One region of the Litchfieldia luteola genome, then DNA from elsewhere that is predicted to be linked to it. Evidence: a T-box and tRNA genes for the amino acid it is inferred to sense, from the RefSeq annotation. Region 1 holds a T-box; the other holds one or more tRNA genes.

The links. A T-box is a leader RNA that pairs with one kind of tRNA and senses whether it is charged. The one in region 1 lies ahead of alaS (alanine--tRNA ligase), so its partner is inferred to be a tRNA-Ala.
Region 2: it encodes a tRNA-Ala, which carries the amino acid that the T-box ahead of alaS (alanine--tRNA ligase) is inferred to sense. The anticodon was not compared.

Annotation. Positions count from the first base shown of each region.
Region 1 covers NZ_JAGGKM010000004.1:143,209-152,211, forward strand. Annotated here, with positions in the region: gene mltG (endolytic transglycosylase MltG) at 1-129, opposite strand, end outside; gene J2Z26_RS12785 (DUF1292 domain-containing protein) at 516-800, opposite strand; gene ruvX (Holliday junction resolvase RuvX) at 855-1,271, opposite strand; gene J2Z26_RS12795 (IreB family regulatory phosphoprotein) at 1,275-1,541, opposite strand; gene alaS (alanine--tRNA ligase) at 1,796-4,429, opposite strand; T-box leader at 4,514-4,744, opposite strand; gene J2Z26_RS12805 (AI-2E family transporter) at 4,838-5,911, opposite strand; gene J2Z26_RS12810 (YrzQ family protein) at 5,984-6,118, opposite strand; gene J2Z26_RS12815 (hypothetical protein) at 6,143-6,334, opposite strand; gene J2Z26_RS12820 (PRC-barrel domain-containing protein) at 6,351-6,830, opposite strand; gene recD2 (SF1B family DNA helicase RecD2) at 6,857-9,003, opposite strand, start outside.
Region 2 covers NZ_JAGGKM010000008.1:100,798-109,800, forward strand. Annotated here, with positions in the region: gene J2Z26_RS19720 (YceI family protein) at 1-69, opposite strand, end outside; gene J2Z26_RS19725 (DUF1540 domain-containing protein) at 874-1,035, opposite strand; gene J2Z26_RS19730 (DMT family transporter) at 1,149-2,072, opposite strand; tRNA gene J2Z26_RS19735 (tRNA-Ala) at 2,180-2,252, opposite strand; gene J2Z26_RS19740 (PRC-barrel domain-containing protein) at 2,365-3,129, opposite strand; gene J2Z26_RS19745 (YtxH domain-containing protein) at 3,181-3,405, opposite strand; gene J2Z26_RS19750 (DUF2188 domain-containing protein) at 3,448-3,807, opposite strand; gene J2Z26_RS19755 (MBL fold metallo-hydrolase) at 4,055-4,918, shown strand; gene J2Z26_RS19760 (AMP-binding protein) at 5,029-6,687, opposite strand; gene J2Z26_RS19765 (DMT family transporter) at 6,863-7,771, shown strand; gene J2Z26_RS19770 (DUF2680 domain-containing protein) at 7,843-8,175, shown strand; gene J2Z26_RS19775 (hypothetical protein) at 8,338-8,502, shown strand; gene J2Z26_RS19780 (RNA polymerase sigma factor) at 8,699-9,003, shown strand, end outside.

The DNA of each region.
Region 1 (9,003 bases):
TATTCCTGAAAGGATTAGTAGGGTGATTATAAATATAATAAGGACGATTCTTCTTACAATTTTTGCTTCACTTTGTTTTTCTAGTAATTTATTTGTTAGTTTATTTTCATTTGAATTCATTTCAGACATGCTAAAAAAAGCCTCCTCTCACTCGAAATATTATACTACATATTTAATCAACTTTCGTCAAATTCTATAAAAATTAAGGTTTATTTCTAAAAGATTGTTGTTTTTTGAATCTGAACATTGACCGTTCCTTTGCGCTACAGGCACTTGCTTTCCGCGGGGAATTATGAAAAAGCCCAACTGCCGGCTTTTTCAAGAGCGAATTCCCATCGGGGAGGAAGTCGAGCCTCCTCGACGTTCCGTCTGCGGGGTCTCGACCTTTCCTCTACTTCCCTCAGGAGTCAAGTGCCTTTCGCTCCAATCCACTCTTTGACTTTTATAAAGAAATATTTTATATAATGAGTAAAATAAAAAAAGCTTTTCCATGTATCTGGAAAAGCTTTTTTATCTTATTCTTCTTCTTCAGCAAGAAATGTGTTTAGCATTTCTTCAATCATGTCCCACTCTTCTTCTGTTTCGACTGGTTGAAGTTCGCCTTCTTCGCTGTCTGATTGACCGTTGAAGCTTGAAGCGTGAATTTCAATTTCTTCATCGTCATTTTCGTCTGCACCTATTGGGTAATATAATACATATGATTTACCGAACTCTTCGGAATCAAAAGTAAATAGTACTTCACAAAGTTGCTCATTTCCGTTTTCATCAATTACTGTAATTTGGTTATCATCATGTGTCATTTCTTTCACCTCATCTAAAATTTTGCTAATGAATTTAAAATATTATTACAAAAGCTAATTCTTACTATCTAAGTAGCCTTGTAAAATCATAACTGCAGCCATTTTATCAATGACTTTCTTTCTTTTTTTCCTACTCACATCGGCTGAAATTAATAACTTTTCAGCTGCCATAGTAGATAAGCGCTCGTCCCAAAGAATTGTTGGAAGCCCGAAGTGATCGGTTAACATTTGCGCAAAAGCCTGACTCGCTTCTCCTCTAGGTCCAATCGTACCATTCATATTTTTGGGAAACCCGATTACAAAGGAATCTACTTGATACTCTTCAACAATTTCTTTAAGCCTGTCCAATCCAAAAATTTGTCTTTCCTCATTAATTTGAATTGTTTCGATTCCTTGTGCTGTCCATCCCATCTCATCACTAATAGCTACACCAATTGTTTTTGAACCCACATCTAAGCCAAGTACACGCATCAATTATCCCTCGCGGTGACTCTTTAAATATGATTTCACTAACTCCTCAATTAATTCGTCACGTTCAAGTTTTCGAATAATGTTACGAGCATCCTTATGACGAGGAATGTAAGCCGGATCTCCTGACAATAAATAACCTACAATCTGATTAATTGGGTTATAGCCTTTTTCCTGTAATGCTTCATACACTGTAAACAATACTTCGTTTACATTGGTCTCCATTGAATCATCAGGAAAATTAAATTGCATCGTTTTATCAAATGAGCTCATTTTCTTGCACCTCACTTCAGATTCAAGCTTAAATCTGGTATATCTTCACTTAATTACCATTGTACACTACTTAAAGATAATTTAAAAACCCAAACTTAGACCTAGTGTTCAAATAGGAGGACAAAAAGAGCCGAGAAGTTCAAGGAAGTGCAGCCTCCAAGCACCGAGCGTATGCTTTTAATACGTGAGGAGCGGAGGAGCAAGCTGACAAAGAAATTCGACAGCTATTTTTCCCGGACTTTTTGAACAACTTCTTAAACAGTCTTAACCCATTCCTCAACATACTGTAATGCACTATCAAGCTGCTCTGGGTTTTTCCCGCCTGCTTGCGCCATATCAGGACGACCCCCACCGCCGCCGCCACAGCGAGTTGCGACTTCTTTAATAAGCTTACCAGCATGGTAGCCTTTTTCAATTAAGTCCTTTGTTACACCTGCAGTAATATTCACTTTTCCTTCATTGACACTACCTAGTACAATTACCGCAGAACCTAATTTTTGCTTCAAGTCATCTACCATTGTACGAAGGTTATTCATATCTGTACCATTCACTTTACTATATAAAACAGTGACATCGTCTATTTTTTGAGCCTTATCTACTAAGCTTCCTGCTTCAATATTCCCTAATTTAGCTGACAGCGATTCATTCTCTCTTTGAAGTGTCTTCAATTCGTTTAACAATGACTCCACTCGAGTTGGTAAGTCCTTTGACTTTGTCTTTAAAAGGTGAGCAACATCGTTTAGCATTTTAACTTGATCATTAACGATTTGATAGGCTGCTGATCCTGTCAATGCTTCAATCCTTCTAGTTCCTGCACCGATACCTGATTCTGAAACGATCTTAAATAATCCTATTACTGAAGTGTTAGGCACATGACAACCACCACAAAGCTCTAGGCTGTAATCTCCTACTTGAACCACACGAACAACGTCTCCGTACTTTTCACCGAATAATGCCATTGCACCCATTGCCTTTGCTTCAGATAATGACTTGTGCTCAATTTCAACCGGGATACTAGCCCAAATCTTTTCATTCACTATTGTTTCTATTCTTTCGATTTCACCCTCACTGATTTGTCCAAAGTGAGAAAAGTCAAAGCGTAGACGGTCAGGAGATACCTGTGATCCTGCTTGGTTCACATGCTCGCCAAGCACATCCTTTAATGCTTGATGCAGTAGATGAGTAGCCGTATGATTCTTAATAATATTTGTTCTCTTCTCTACACTAATCTTAGCTGCAACTGCCATACCTTGTTCTAAAGAACCTGTTTCAATCACCACTTTGTGTAGGTTTTGTCCATTTGGCGCTTTTTGAACATCTTTTACTACCATTCGAACTTGATTGTTTTCTAGTACGCCATGATCAGCAACTTGACCTCCACTTTCAGCGTAGAAAGGAGTTTTATCAAGAATGATTTGTATTTCATCGCCTGATGATGCATTATTCACGACTTCTCCATTTTTTATAATCACTTCAATAATTGACTCTGACTCGAATGAATCATAGCCAATGAATTCACTTTTTACTGTAATTTCTCCTAATACACCACTTTGAACTTGCATTGAGTCAACATCTTGTCTAGCTGCTCTCGCCCTTTCACGCTGACTATTCATTTCACGTTCAAAGCCTTCATGGTCAATTTTCATCTGCTCTTCTTCTGCATATTCCTCAGTTAATTCCACCGGGAAGCCATACGTATCATATAAACGGAAAACATCTTCTCCAGGAATTGTATCTTTTCCTGCTTCTTTTTCCTTTTTAATCACACTTGAAAGAATAGCTAGTCCGTCATTTAATGTTTCATGGAATCGTTCTTCTTCATTCTTTATAACCTTTTGAATAAATTCTGTTTTTGCTTTTACTTCAGGGTAAAAGTCAACCATGATTTCTCCAACAACTGGAACAAGCTCGTACATGAAAGGACGGTTAATGTTAATCTGCTTCGCATATCGAACTGCACGACGAAGTAATCGACGTAATACATACCCTCGACCTTCATTAGAAGGAAGAGCTCCATCACCTACAGCAAAGGTCACCGTTCGTATATGATCAGCTATTACTTTAAAAGCTACATCTTTTACTTTATCTTGGCGATATTTTTCTCCTGAAACATTTTCAGTTGCTTCAATGATTGGTATAAATAAATCAGTGTCAAAGTTTGTAGGTACATCCTGAATAACTGAAACCATACGTTCAAGACCCATTCCTGTATCGATGTTTTTCTTGGGAAGTGGCGTATATGTACCATCCGGATTATGATTAAATTGGGAGAAAACTAAATTCCAAACTTCTAAATAACGTTCATTTTCTCCTCCTGGATAAAGTTCAGGATCACTTGTATCATTACCATAGGACTCACCGCGATCATAGAATATTTCAGTATTAGGTCCACTAGGTCCCTCCCCAATGTCCCAGAAGTTTCCTTCTAATCTTATAATTCTATCTTCAGGAATGCCAATCTTCTCTCTCCAAATATCAAATGCTTCATTATCTTCTGGATGTATAGTAACAGATAGTTTCTCTGGTTCAAAACCAATCCACTTTTCGCTTGTTAAAAATTCCCAAGCCCAAATGATTGATTCTTCTTTAAAATAGTCGCCAATTGAAAAATTACCAAGCATCTCGAAAAATGTATGATGACGTGCTGTTTTTCCGACATTCTCAATATCATTTGTGCGAATTGATTTTTGGGCATTACAGATACGTGGATTTGCAGGAATTACCCTTCCATCAAAATATTTCTTTAGAGTTGCAACTCCACTGTTAATCCATAATAATGATGGATCTTCGTGTGGAACTAATGGTGCGCTCGGTTCAACAGAATGCCCTTTTTCTTTGAAGAAATCCAGGAACATTTGGCGGACTTGTGCTGAAGTTAAATTTTTCATTTTTTTACCTCCATATGTTAGTTTATCACCTTAAAATTGTCATAAATCACCTAAAAAAAAGCATAAAAAAATACCCTTATCCCAAACAGGGACGAGAGTATCTCGCGGTACCACCCTGATTATGAACACAACTAAATGTTCATCACCTTAAGTAGCCAAGATAACGGGGCTTACCGGTAGGTTTTTCCTACACTCAGGATTAGCTTTCTGTTTCCCTTCACCTAGAATTTCTTTCAGCCGTGGAAATTCCTCTCTAGCTTGTGCTCATTACACAAAAGATGGTCTGAAACATACTGGATCCTTCATCGTTTTATGATCATCAATTTTATAGGTATCAATAGTTATTCTCGATTATAGACAAGCAGAATTTATTTGTCAATCTTTGTAGATAGACAATTTGCATCACATTTAAGATTCTTTATAACGATGCATAAAATGAGATTTTGCATGGATAATAATAACCTTTAAAATGGCCAAAAGTGGCACTGCTATAATAAGACCTATCACTCCACCTACTTCTCCGCCAATTAACAAAGCTGCCATTATCATGAGTGGATGCATGTGGAGACTTTTTCCCACTATAAGTGGAGATAAAAGGTTTCCCTCAATAAATTGTAATACAAAAATGATGCTAACAACGATTATAACCATTTCAATAGAGATGGTAGCAGCAATTAAACCTGCAGGAATTGCCCCAATTAACGGCCCAAAGTAAGGTATAACATTCGTTAAACCTATAATTATCCCAAGGAGTAGAGGATATTTCATTCCAAAGAGCCATAAAGCTATAGATGCAATGATTCCAATAGCTAAACAAACGATTAGCTGTCCTCTTATATAATTTCCTAAAGACTCATCAACATCTTTAATAAATAGTTGACCTGACTTTCTAAATCTCCTAGGAGTAACATACCAAATTGCTTTTTTTATCTCGTCATAATCTTTAAGCATATAAAACACAATGAATGGAATGATGGCCAAAAGGAGGATTGAACTTAATATTGTCTTTATCGATTCAATGATTCGATTTAATACATAATCCAATCCTTCTTCTAACGACAACAACCCCTCTTCAATTCTAGAATGTAAACCCTCAGGTAAATAGGATGCCTTATTATGGATATCACTTAACCAGACACGATAAGTATCCAGTACAGTAGGGAAATTTTCGATAAGTTCTCGTAATTGGGCAATAATTAAAGGGATTCCGCGGTAAATACCAAAGCCCAGACCACCAAAGAAGAATATATAAATGAAGAGTATGGCTATAGCTCTAGGAACACCTCTATGATGAATTTTCTCTACTAATGGATGAAGCAAATACGTAATAAATCCAGAGATGATAAATGGGATGACGATAATTTTTAGAACATGAACAACTGGTAACCATATCGGTTCTAGTTTTAAGAATACAAATACACTTAGAAATAATAATAAGATGATTCCCAAAATAAGTAACCACTTAATACGTAAGTCCTTCACTATAAATACTCCTTTCATAGGCGTAGGTGAAGTAAATAAAGCCCCACTATGAAGTAGTGGGGCTCTACATTTTTAAGAAATCGCTCTAGCTAAACGTTTACGCATTTGTTTCATTGTTTTATTATTCATCATATTGTTTTTCTGTGCGTAATTATAAGCAACTGCTCCAATTCCTAAAGCAATTAGTGATGTCATTGTTCTATTCATAACATATTCCCCCCAAGCTTAAGATTACATGCTTAATGTTCTGTCATCTTCAGCAAATAAGTCATCAAGTGAGCTCAGAGAGCCGTCTTCTTCAACTTGATGGGTGAAAATTTGTCCTTTAGAAACCGAAAGCTCAATAAAGCAAGTCCAACAATAATATTGATTCACACCAATTTTTCCTATATCTTTAGATTTACAGTTTGGGCACTTAAACAATGGTGTACACCTCTCATCATGGTTTTACATCAACGACGATGACATCTTTGCCTACTGTTATAGGTTGATTGGTCTTTACAACCTTTTTCCCCTCAGTAATATCCGCAAAAAAGCCATCCGTTATTTCATACCCTATGATTGTGCCCAATTCTTCTTGGAAATATACGTCTTCTAATAAGCCAAGCTTTTCTCCTTCGGCTGTTAACACAGGTTTTCGAAATAAACCATGATGAGAGTTCAAAAAGTGAATCGCGTTGTTAGTATGAACCATTGGTAAGGCTTCAATTTCACATGATACCATTACACCATCATTTCCAAATGATGATATCTCTTCTAATGGGATGAGTCGATCACGTTGAAACAGGCCTTTTCCATCTAATAATAGTGATTCAACTTGACCTGAATTATTGATACAAAGGTCAACTACCTGGCCAAGAATTTTCCCCGTCTTTTCATTATAAACGGGTACACCTTTTAGCAAAGATAATGTCCGCAAAGAGATCGCCACCTTCCGAACATTACTTATCTTTCACTTTCCTCCATAAAGTCATACGGTGAAAGGTTTTCCATTCCGATAAATGCATCCTTCATAAAAGGAACTTCATCTTCATCATAAGTATCAATTGCTTTATTCATTGTATGATCAACGTTTGAATGCAACTGTTGAAGTTTCTCTGTTAACGTGGTTTGTCGTTGACCGTCATCATTTCTCCGAATACTTTGTCGAAGAGCATCTTCCTCACCACATAATATTAAAAAGTTTTTACTTCGGGTTATCGCTGTATAAATTAAATTTCTTCTTAGCATCCTAAAATAACTTTTTACTACAGGAAGAATAACAATTGGAAACTCACTTCCCTGTGATTTATGAATAGAGCAACAATAAGCATGGGTAATTTGAGTTAAATCCTGCTTAATATAGGTAACTTCATTCCCATCAAAAGAGATGACTACCATATCTTGTTTTTCAGTATTTTCTTTAGCATAAAAGATTGAAACAATCTCTCCAATATCTCCATTAAAGACATTACTTTCTGGCTGATTGACCAATTGGAGAACTTTATCACCGATTCGGTAAACTGTTTCTCCAAATTGCATTTCACGCTTCTGTTCTGTCTTTGGGTTAAAAAGATCTTGAAGCATGACATTTAGTTGATCTATCCCTGCTGATCCGCGATACATTGGTGCTAGTACCTGTATGTCTCTGGACGTATAGCCCTTCTCTTTCGCATTTTGAGCAACTTTTTTTACTACGTCTATTATTTGTGATTGATTGCATTTAATAAATGACCGATCCGATTTTGGAGTACTAATATCAGGGGGTAATCCACCATTTTTAATATCATGAGCTAAATCAATTATCGAGGATCCCTGAGATTGCCTATAAATATCAGTTAATAATACTGTTGGAATGACACTTGATCTAAGTAAATCTTTAAGCACTTGCCCTGGTCCAACTGAAGGTAACTGGTCTTCATCGCCAACAAGAACCACTTGGATAGATGACGGTAAAGACTTAAATAATTGATTTGCAAGCCAAACATCAACCATAGACACTTCATCAACGATTAACAACTTTCCTTCTATTGGATTGTCTTCGTCATGGACAAAACCTTCTACTCCATTCCACCCTAATAGACGATGAATAGTTACTGCGGGTAAACCTGTAGCCTCACTCATACGTTTTGCAGCACGACCCGTCGGTGCCACTAATAACACCGGAAATGGATTTTCATTATTATAATCCTTTGGGTCAAGTGAACAGCCATGTAACTCACTATATAACTCGACTATCCCTTTAATCACGGTTGTTTTCCCTGTCCCTGGTCCACCTGTTAACAATAGCATTGGGGACATTAAGGCAGTCTGAATGGCATCCTTTTGGGAGGGGGCGTACTCCACTTTTAATCTTTCTTCAAGCTTTCCTAAAGCTAATAAAAATTCGCTTTCTGGGAAGCTGTCCTTATATTCAGTTTGTTCGAGTAAACGGGTGATATTGGTTACTAATCCTTTTTCTGAGAAAAATAATGACGGAACATATACTCTTTGCTCCTCAATGACAAGCTTCCCTTCCTCAGCCAAACAAGTTATTTCCCGAGAAATGTCGAATTCAGTTAAATTTTCTCTATTATTATGCTCAAGTAACTCTTTCACTTTCTCTACTAGTTGATCAAGGGTTAAATAAACATGCCCCTCTTGTATCGAATCTTGTTCAAGAATATACAAACAACCTGCTCGAATTCGATCTGGATGTGCACCTGAGATACCAATTTGATGTCCTAATTCATCAGCTCGGCCAAACCCTATACCTTCAACATCTTCAACCATTTTATATGGATTATTTTGTATAATTTCTAGGGTTTGATCCTTGTATGTCTGATATATTCTCATTGAAATTTGGGGTCCGAACCCAAATTGAGATAAACTAATCATAATTTGTTCTAAGCCTTGATGCTCCCTAAGGGATTCATAGATATCTTTTGCTTTATCTTTTGAAAGCTTAGGGACTTCACTTAGTACACTTGGATTTTCTAGGATCTTAGAAATAGCGCTTTCCCCAAGTGTGTCAACAATGTTTTCAGCTGTTTTCTTACCAATTCCTTTAAATAAGTCACCCGATAAATATTGGATGATTCCTTGTTTAGACTGTGGAAGTTCCTTCCGAAAAT
Region 2 (9,003 bases), on a different contig from region 1:
CATCATATGTTTAATTGAAAATTCTACGCTACTGTGAGTTGGGTCAACTGCCCATTTTGTTTTTGTCATGTTTAATTCCTCCACCTTTTAGTTTTAATTAATTTATCTTAAATTAAAGATATTTGATTTCGAGATTATTATATGATTTTCAGGTTACCATTGTCAACAATAAAGATTAAAGATTTTATTAATATTGATAAAAGGGATGATGGAAATCTAGGATAATGTATTGACACGTTCTTTATATAGAACTACAATGATAAGAGTAAGAGAATTGTTCTATTTGGAAAAATAGTTACAGAGTTTTTCCATATATTTTTTAGTTAAGTGTTCTTTATAAAGAGCAATTTATGTTAAGATAATACATATAGAAATAGGTGAAATGAATAAGTTTGGTAGAGTAGAAAAGGGACCTCTATTATAAGTTGGGAGATCAGATAAGCACCTGATTTAATAAATAGACGGAAAAATTCCGTTTAAATAGAAAATGCCATTGAAAATTGCTTAAATAGACGGAGAGATTCCGCCTATTGACCTAAATAAACATAAAAATATGGGATTTTCCTTGGCATAACCGGAAAACCTCCCCTTATTTAGCCTCAAAGGAGATCCATTCTGTATTTAACCGGAAAATCTCCGCTTATTTTACTATACTTAATTAAGGACTAAGGATCTTATTAGTAAGTATTTCAAATTCAATGAAGTAAAGTTTTGCACTCCAAAAGAAAACCCGTTATATATTATAATAGGGCTCGTTTTTACTTTTCTAGTAGAAAGGAAATATTTTTACTTTTATTGAATAATATTGATAATTATTATCAATAATATAAAAAAAGAGACAGCCGCGGCTACGGCTGAATCTTCTTCAAAAACTTATAGGTCTGCAGGTTCAAACGTTTTGCAATCTGTTTCTCCACTTGATGAAGCATTCTTTTCCTTATGGTTCACCACATAAATCTGAGAAGCACCGCATTTATTCTCATTAGTAATGTTGTGAACACAGCTGCTTACTTCGCATAATACATCTTGTGCCATTAAGAACACCTCCTTCAAATTTAGGATAAACAAAATCGGTTTATCCTATACTTGATGAAGGGGTTTTAATTATTACTATGCAATATGTAGGGGACTTACGCTACCAGACAAGGTTACGACCTCTTTATAAAAGGACGAAGTAGTAAAGGCATAAGTTGACCATTAACAATGATTACTCCTGCAATTATAATAATGCCCCCAACCACACTTTTAATAAAAATTTCTTCTTGTAAAATAGCTACTGCTGCAATCAGGGTAGTAATAGGTTCAAGGTATAAGAACATCGATACTTTTGAAGCTTCTAATACTTCAAGTGCCTTTCCCCAATACCAATAGGCAATTCCTGAAACAAAAACACCTAAAAATAATAAATGAGCCCATTCTGAAGTAGATAATAAGTTGAGTGAAGACCATCCCTTATTTCTAATAATAAACGGTGTTGTTAGAATAAAGCCGATCAGACTCATATAGAAAGTTACAACAAGGGCAGGGTAAGGGATTGCTAATTTCTTCAGAAGAATAGAATAGATGGCCCAGTTTAACGTACTCAATATCATCAGTAGGAAACCCACATTTATCGCAAAATGAAGGGATTGTCCACTTCTTGCTGTTGTTATAAGAATAACTCCAGTAATAGCCAAAATCATACCACTGGCTTTAGGGATACTCATTTTTTCATGTAAAAAGAGCATCGAGAGTAGTACGGTAAAAATGGGAGAGAAGGAAATGAGCCAACCTGCAGATGAAGCATCAATCGTTAATAAGGCAGTAGCTTGAATGACTTGATGTACAAAAACCCCAAGGATACCTAAAATCACTAAATGTGGAACATATTTAAAAGGGATGTATAGTCGATGCCGTTTTATAAGTAAGAGTATGAATAAAAAAATAGCTCCGATCCCAAATCGAAGAACTAGTAAAGTAAAGGGGTCAAGCTTGCCTAATACTGCCTTTGTGGAAACAAAAGAAACTCCCCAAAAGCTAATCGACATTGTTGCATACAGTGAAGCACCAAGCTTTGATTTAAGTTGACTCATATATAGACTTCCTTTCAGACAAAGGTTCTCTACAATCATATGCTTGTCTTTATGGAAGATGTGTTTAAAAAAGAAAAAAGAACCCTTATGATAAGGGTTCTTTTTGATGGAGCATAGCGGGATCGAACCGCTGACCTCTACGCTGCCAGCGTAGCGCTCTCCCAGCTGAGCTAATGCCCCAATATACTAACTAGAAACATAATATCATTTTAATATTATAAAAAACAATCTATTTTTTAGTGATTAGGCACAAAAAAGCAGGAAACATTATAGTTCCCTGCCACGTGCTTATTTAATACCAATATTTTCTTTTGTTATATTTATCGTATAGTTCTTCTTCAAACTCTCTATTAATAAATTTGCTCTTTTCATATTCCGGTCCACTTTTAATTGTATCAACTGATAAGTCTACATGGACCTTACGATCTGCCCATCTTACGTCTTTTATCCAATCTGGTGAAACGAGGACTTTTTTACCTGGCCACCAATTTTTCGTGTCCACAACCATATATCGGAGCGCCCATGTTATAGGACAAATGATGAAATCTTCCACATGCCCAATATTTCCGTCTACAGCATGGATGTGATAGCCAGTCACTTCCTTCATACTTCGCAGATTTGGTTCATCTGCTTTTTCAATATCATCATGATTAAAGTTTACTTTCTTGTTTTCTAAACTAACTGCCAACTGTCCAGGAACTAAGTATTGTCCTCCAACTTCTGTTCCAGCAATGCTTCGATATGGAGGGTAACCGTAATAGCTTCCAACCTCTATTTCCTTTTGTTTTGATACTGGTTTATCGGTATCGATATCAGGACTATTTTTTATCTTCTCTTTTGTTAATGCTAATTCTACTTTATTCTCTGGAACGTTAACATTTTGAATTGACATCGGTGATACAAGAACCTTTCGTCCAGGTAACCATTTCATTGTATCAACAACTAAATAACGGGTTGTCCATTTCTCATCATCGAAAAACAAGTCGTGAACGGTTCCAATTGATCCATCTGTTGCATGTATATCAAACTTTTTCAACTGATTGCCTTCGTGTAGCAAGAAATTTCCTCCTTTATTTATTTAGTTATAGTTCAAATTAGCTGTTAATGTTCAGGCATTTTTTGTTATCGACTGTGATACATCGCTGACCTTTTCCTTTGTACGATCTGCGATTTTATATACTTGATCTTGTATTGTACTCATTTGATTTTTAAAGTCTTTACGATTCCTTTTACCTGACTTTGGTGAAACAAATAGTGCTGTTGTTGCACCAATGATTACACCTAATAATGATCCTACTACGACACTTTTTTTGTTTGTATTATTTCCACTCATATTTAACACTCCTTTATCCTTATTACTCGTTTCCTTTCCTTTTCATTCAAAAGTTTGATGTTTTTCAATTTTTCCGTCCTGCCTGTGAATGATTAGTCTTGTATGTTCTTCACTCGCCATTTGTTGTGCCTTCTTAAGCGCTTCTTTTTTTGTATTAAAAATACCACTCGCTCTTTGAGTTTTTTCCTTTTTAATCGCCCAGCCGTCAGAATGTGGTACAACATGGCGGATTGGGTTATCATCTCCATAGGTTTTCTTTGCTCTTGCTACCGCAATTGGAATGGCTCTTCCTGCTTCAAACCCTTCATCTAGTAGTCCATTGGCAATGCCGATTGCTTCTTCTCGAACCACTTCATCTAAATTTTTCATAGAATCAGGATAGTCCTTTATGTTCCAAGACATATACTCATCCTCTCTTTTAGATTTAATGACTAAGCTATCTATGTGTGTACTATCTATTTACCCTCTTGATTTGTAATAAAACATAAATAAAGAAACTAGCTGGTATTAGTTCAGGGAAAAGAAAAAACAAATAGTAACATCATAAAAATAGACTTGGTAAAAAAATGATATAATTTCACAACATAATCCTAAGAGACATGTGACACACTAGACCTAGTTTAAGATGTTAAGAAACGAGGTCTTTAGCATGAATAAAGAAATGAGTTATGGTAGTGACTATAAGTTTATACCTGCCACTTCAGTTGCAAGCGGTTTAGGTAAAGTGGTTGCACGAGATGTATTTTGTCAAACCATTCAAGTAGTTAATCTTTGCTTAGTTGGAAATACCGAAACGCAGGATTTTGTACTAGTTGATGCCGGAATGCCTGGTTCAGCTGACGAAATAATAGCTCTAACTGAAGAACGCTTTGGCCCACATAGTCGTCCTAGAGCAATCTTATTAACTCACGGTCATTTTGACCATGTTGGTGCGATTATTGAACTAATCAATCATTGGGAAGTGCCAGTCTATGCTCATGAATTAGAAATCCCATTTCTGACTGTAAAGCAAAGCTATCCTGAGCCAGATCCAACCGTTGAAGGTGGCATGTTAGCAAAATTGTCGCCCATGTATCCGAATGAGCCAATCGATTTAGGCAATCATGTAAAACCTTTACCATCTGATGGGACTATTCCTGAAATGCCTGAGTGGCGCTGGATACATACACCAGGACATACTCCAGGCCATGTATCATTTTTTAGGGAAGAAGACCGAGTATTAATTGCAGGAGATGCATTTGTAACAGTTAAGCAAGAATCTCTATACAAGGTGTTCACACAGGAGTTTGAAATAAGTGGTCCCCCAAGGTATTTAACAACCGATTGGGAATCTTCTCTTACTTCTGTGAAAACATTAGAACAGTTAAAACCTGATGTAGCCGTAACAGGTCACGGCATACCAATTTCAGGAGAGAAACTAACAACAAGTCTTTCTATGCTAGTGAAGGATTTTGACAATATTGCTGTTCCTGATTATGGAAAGTATGTGGATACTAAGCGGGAACTCCATTAATAAGAAAAGGGAAGCAAAGTAGCAGCTTCCCGTTCGTTTGTTAATTAGGAAACAGTAAGGAAATTATTTTATCGTAAAAAAAATCGCACCAAGAGAGGTGCGATACATGGTTATACTGTTTTAGCTGTTTGTGAAATCCATTCACTTGCTTGTTCACGAAGCTTAAACTTCTGAATTTTACCAGAAGCCGTCATTGGGTAGTCATCAACAAATATAAAGTATTCAGGTATTTTGTAATAGGCTAGTTTACCTGTACAGAAGCTTCGTATATCCTCGGAAGTAATCGAATGTCCTTCTTTGACCTTAATACATGCAGCAACTTTTTCACCGTACTTTTCATCAGGTACCCCGACGACTTGAACATCAAGAACACTATCATGCTGATAAAGGAATTCTTCAATCTCCCTAGGATAGACATTCTCGCCACCTCTTATAATCATATCTTTTAAACGGCCTGTAATTCTTACATAACCATCCTCATCCATTGTTGCTAAATCTCCAGTGTGTAGCCATCCTTTTGTATCAATCGCTTCATATGTAGCATCTGGCATTTTGTAGTAGCCTTTCATTACTAGATATCCTCGCGTGCAAAGCTCACCTTGGTGTCCACGTGGTACCTCTGATCCTGTAACAGGGTCAACAATTTTCACTTCGACATGTGGATGTGCTTTACCAACTGAATTCACTCTCCGTTCGAGAGAATCAGTCGTTGTTGTTTGTGTGATAACTGGTGATGATTCAGTCTGTCCATATGCAATTGTTATATCAGTCATACCCATTTCGTTAATTAACTTTTTCATAACTTCAATTGGACAATTGGAACCGGCCATGATCCCTGTTCTTAGCGTGGATAAATTGTAGTTAGAAAACTTCTCATGATTTAACTCAGCTATGAACATAGTTGGTACACCATGTAACCCAGTGCATCTTTCTTTTTCAATCGTCTCTAACACAAGTTCAGGGTTAAATTCTATAATTGGAACCATAGTGGCTCCTACAGATACGCATGCAAGTGAGCCTAACACACACCCAAAACAATGAAAAAATGGAACGGGGATACACAATCTATCCTCTGCACTTAGTTTCATGGACCTTGCAACTAAATGACCATTATTTACGATATTATGGTGTGTTAACATAACACCTTTAGGGAACCCAGTAGTTCCAGAGGTATATTGCATGTTAATAACATCAGTAGGATCTAGTGATTGTTCGCGATGAAGTAAGACTGTATCACTTACATCGTCCCCTAGTGTAACTAAGTCCTTCCAATTCATCATTCCATCCGGGGACGGATTTTCTCCAATGTAGATTACATTCTTTAAGTAGGGTAGATGATCTAGGTGTAGTTTACCTGGCATGGAGTCAATAAGTTTATGGTGACAAATGGTGTTAATAATGTCTATGTAGGAAGTACCTTTAAACCCACTAATACTAAAAAGTGTGGTTGTATCTGATTGTTTAAGTAAATATTCTAGTTCGCTTGATTGATAACTTGTATTTATAGTCACTAAAACAGCACCGATTCTTGCAGATGCATATTGAAGAAGTAGCCACTCAGGAACATTAGTTGCCCATATAGCAATATGTTCCCCTTTTTGTATTCCAAGTTTCATAAGGCCCTTTGCAATCTTTGAAGTTTCTTCGTAAAATTCAGCATATGTATAGCGGATATTTTCATTTGAATAGACGATGGCTTCTTTTTTGCCATATTTATTTACTGCATCCTTTAGTAGTTGTCCGATTGTAACATCCTTTAAAATATCCATATGTTCCTCCTCGATTGTTTTGTAATGGGTACTAACGTTTCTAGTATACTATTATTCAGTGAATATTTAAAATTTTTAGATTAATAGAATCTGAAGATATGTTTTTAAAAATTTCTAGTCATTTCTAGAGATTATCGAGTATAGTATATTTAATTTCTATATAAAAGGTGAAGTTATGAATAAAATTAGTGCACCATATATTGCTTTACTTATTGGGGTAGTGGCGGTCTCAACTTCTGCTATTTTTGTGAAATTGGCTAATGCCCCAGCCCCTGTCATCGCATTTTATCGTTTGTTTTTTTCAGTTTTACTAATGTCACCTCTATTCCTACTAAAGTATAGGCATGAAATTAAAATAATATCTAAAAGAGATTGGCTAATGTCGGCGGTTGCAGGTGTCTTTTTGGCCTTTCACTTTATCTTATGGTTTGAATCACTAAACTATACTTCTGTTGCGAGTTCAACGGTTTTGGTAACCTTACAACCAATTTTCGCATTTATAGGAACCTATCTATTTTTTAAAGAGAAGGCCGGTTATAAAGCTTTATTAAGTGGAGGAATTGCCATAATAGGCAGCTTTATTATTAGCTGGGGAGACTTTAAAATAAGTGGAATGGCCTTGTTCGGGGATCTATTAGCTTTAGTTTCTTGTGCTATGGTTACAGCCTACTTGTTATTCGGTCAAACTGTCAGAAAAAGACTCTCATTAATTACGTATACATTCATTGTTTATGGAATAAGTACTTTAACCCTTTTTCTCTATGTAGTGCTTTTACAATATCCTATTATTCCTTTAGATAATGGTGATTGGATCTATTTTCTTTTATTAGCCGTTGTACCAACATTATTAGGCCATTCACTATTTAATTGGTCCCTTAAGTGGCTGAGTACTTCCGTTATATCTATGAGTATTCTTTTTGAACCAATTGGAGCAGGAGTGTTAGCCTATTATATCCTTGGAGAGAATGTTGTATGGACACAGGTAGTAGGGGGAGTCATTATCATTCTAGGAATTTCTTTGTACGCAGTTAGTGAAAAGAAGAAACCGAGAGTTAAGGAAGCTAAATCATTGAACGCTAGTTAAAAATTTTTTGAATAAGTTAGGAATTAATAGAAAATACTACACTCCGAGAATATAAAAATGGAGTGATCAAATTGAAAAGATTAGCGATATGTCTCTCTTTATTGTGTGTTTTTAACTTATTTAACCAACCGACTGAAATCATTCATGCCCAAAAGCCAGAGCACAAAACAGATATTAAGCTTACTGCTGACCAGCAAGAGGAGTTAGAAAATCTATATAACGAAATGTTTGAAACAAAAAAACAGCTTATTAACAAGTATGCCGAGTACGATGTTATTACACAAAATAAGGCTGAAGAAAAATTAGCTCGATTAGATAAATTTCAAGAAAAACTTAAAGAGCATGGGTATGTTCCACACTGGCCACACCATGGAAAAAAATATAATTGTGATAAGAGTGAATAAGTCAATTAGTGCTACAACATGTTTGTAGCACTTTTTTGATGGTTACCTTTAAGGTAATATCGGAATTGGGTGAGGGGTAATGTAACTCTTTTCTATCTTTTTACTAAGCAAAAACATGAAACAACTTACCTTCTGCATATTGATAAGTAAGGGGGTGATTAGTTGGAGACATTTGGGAGAGGATGCTTGTACTGTATTTTTGGGGTGATCGTCCTATTGTTCTTTGCGTTTATAACACAAAGTACGATTCATATTCCTTGGTTTATTTTCATTCCTCTAGTTTTTCTTGCCTTTTGGGCAGCAAGTAAAAACAATAAAGACCACTAGTTCACTCTTCGGATGAAATTCCATACCAATTATGTGGGGGATTTATTTTTAGAATGAAAGTTTAGACCCCCGTTTACAACATGTAGGACAAGTTCAGCTTGCGTTTTAAAAAAGGACAACCCACATATTTCCAGTAAGCCTCTCGAATCCTATTATAACTATGGTATTACAAATAGGGCTTGTTGGAGGGGAAAATGTGACTAGGCTATGTGTGAATGATATAGATTACAATCATTTATATGAGCTTTTCTATGAGAAGTTGTTTAAAATAGCTTACTATATTACAAAAGACTTATATCTATCGGAAGATATAATTCAAGAAGCATTTCTTAAGGCATACCAAAAAATGAACACAATTAAAGATGTAAGCAAGATTGGTTCATGGTTATCGACGGTTACAAAGAGAAAAGCAATTGATTTAGTTAGAAAAGAAAGTAGAAGTCAGAATATACCGTTTGAGGATACTATATTAGAAGTTATATCTAGGGACTACGTACCCTC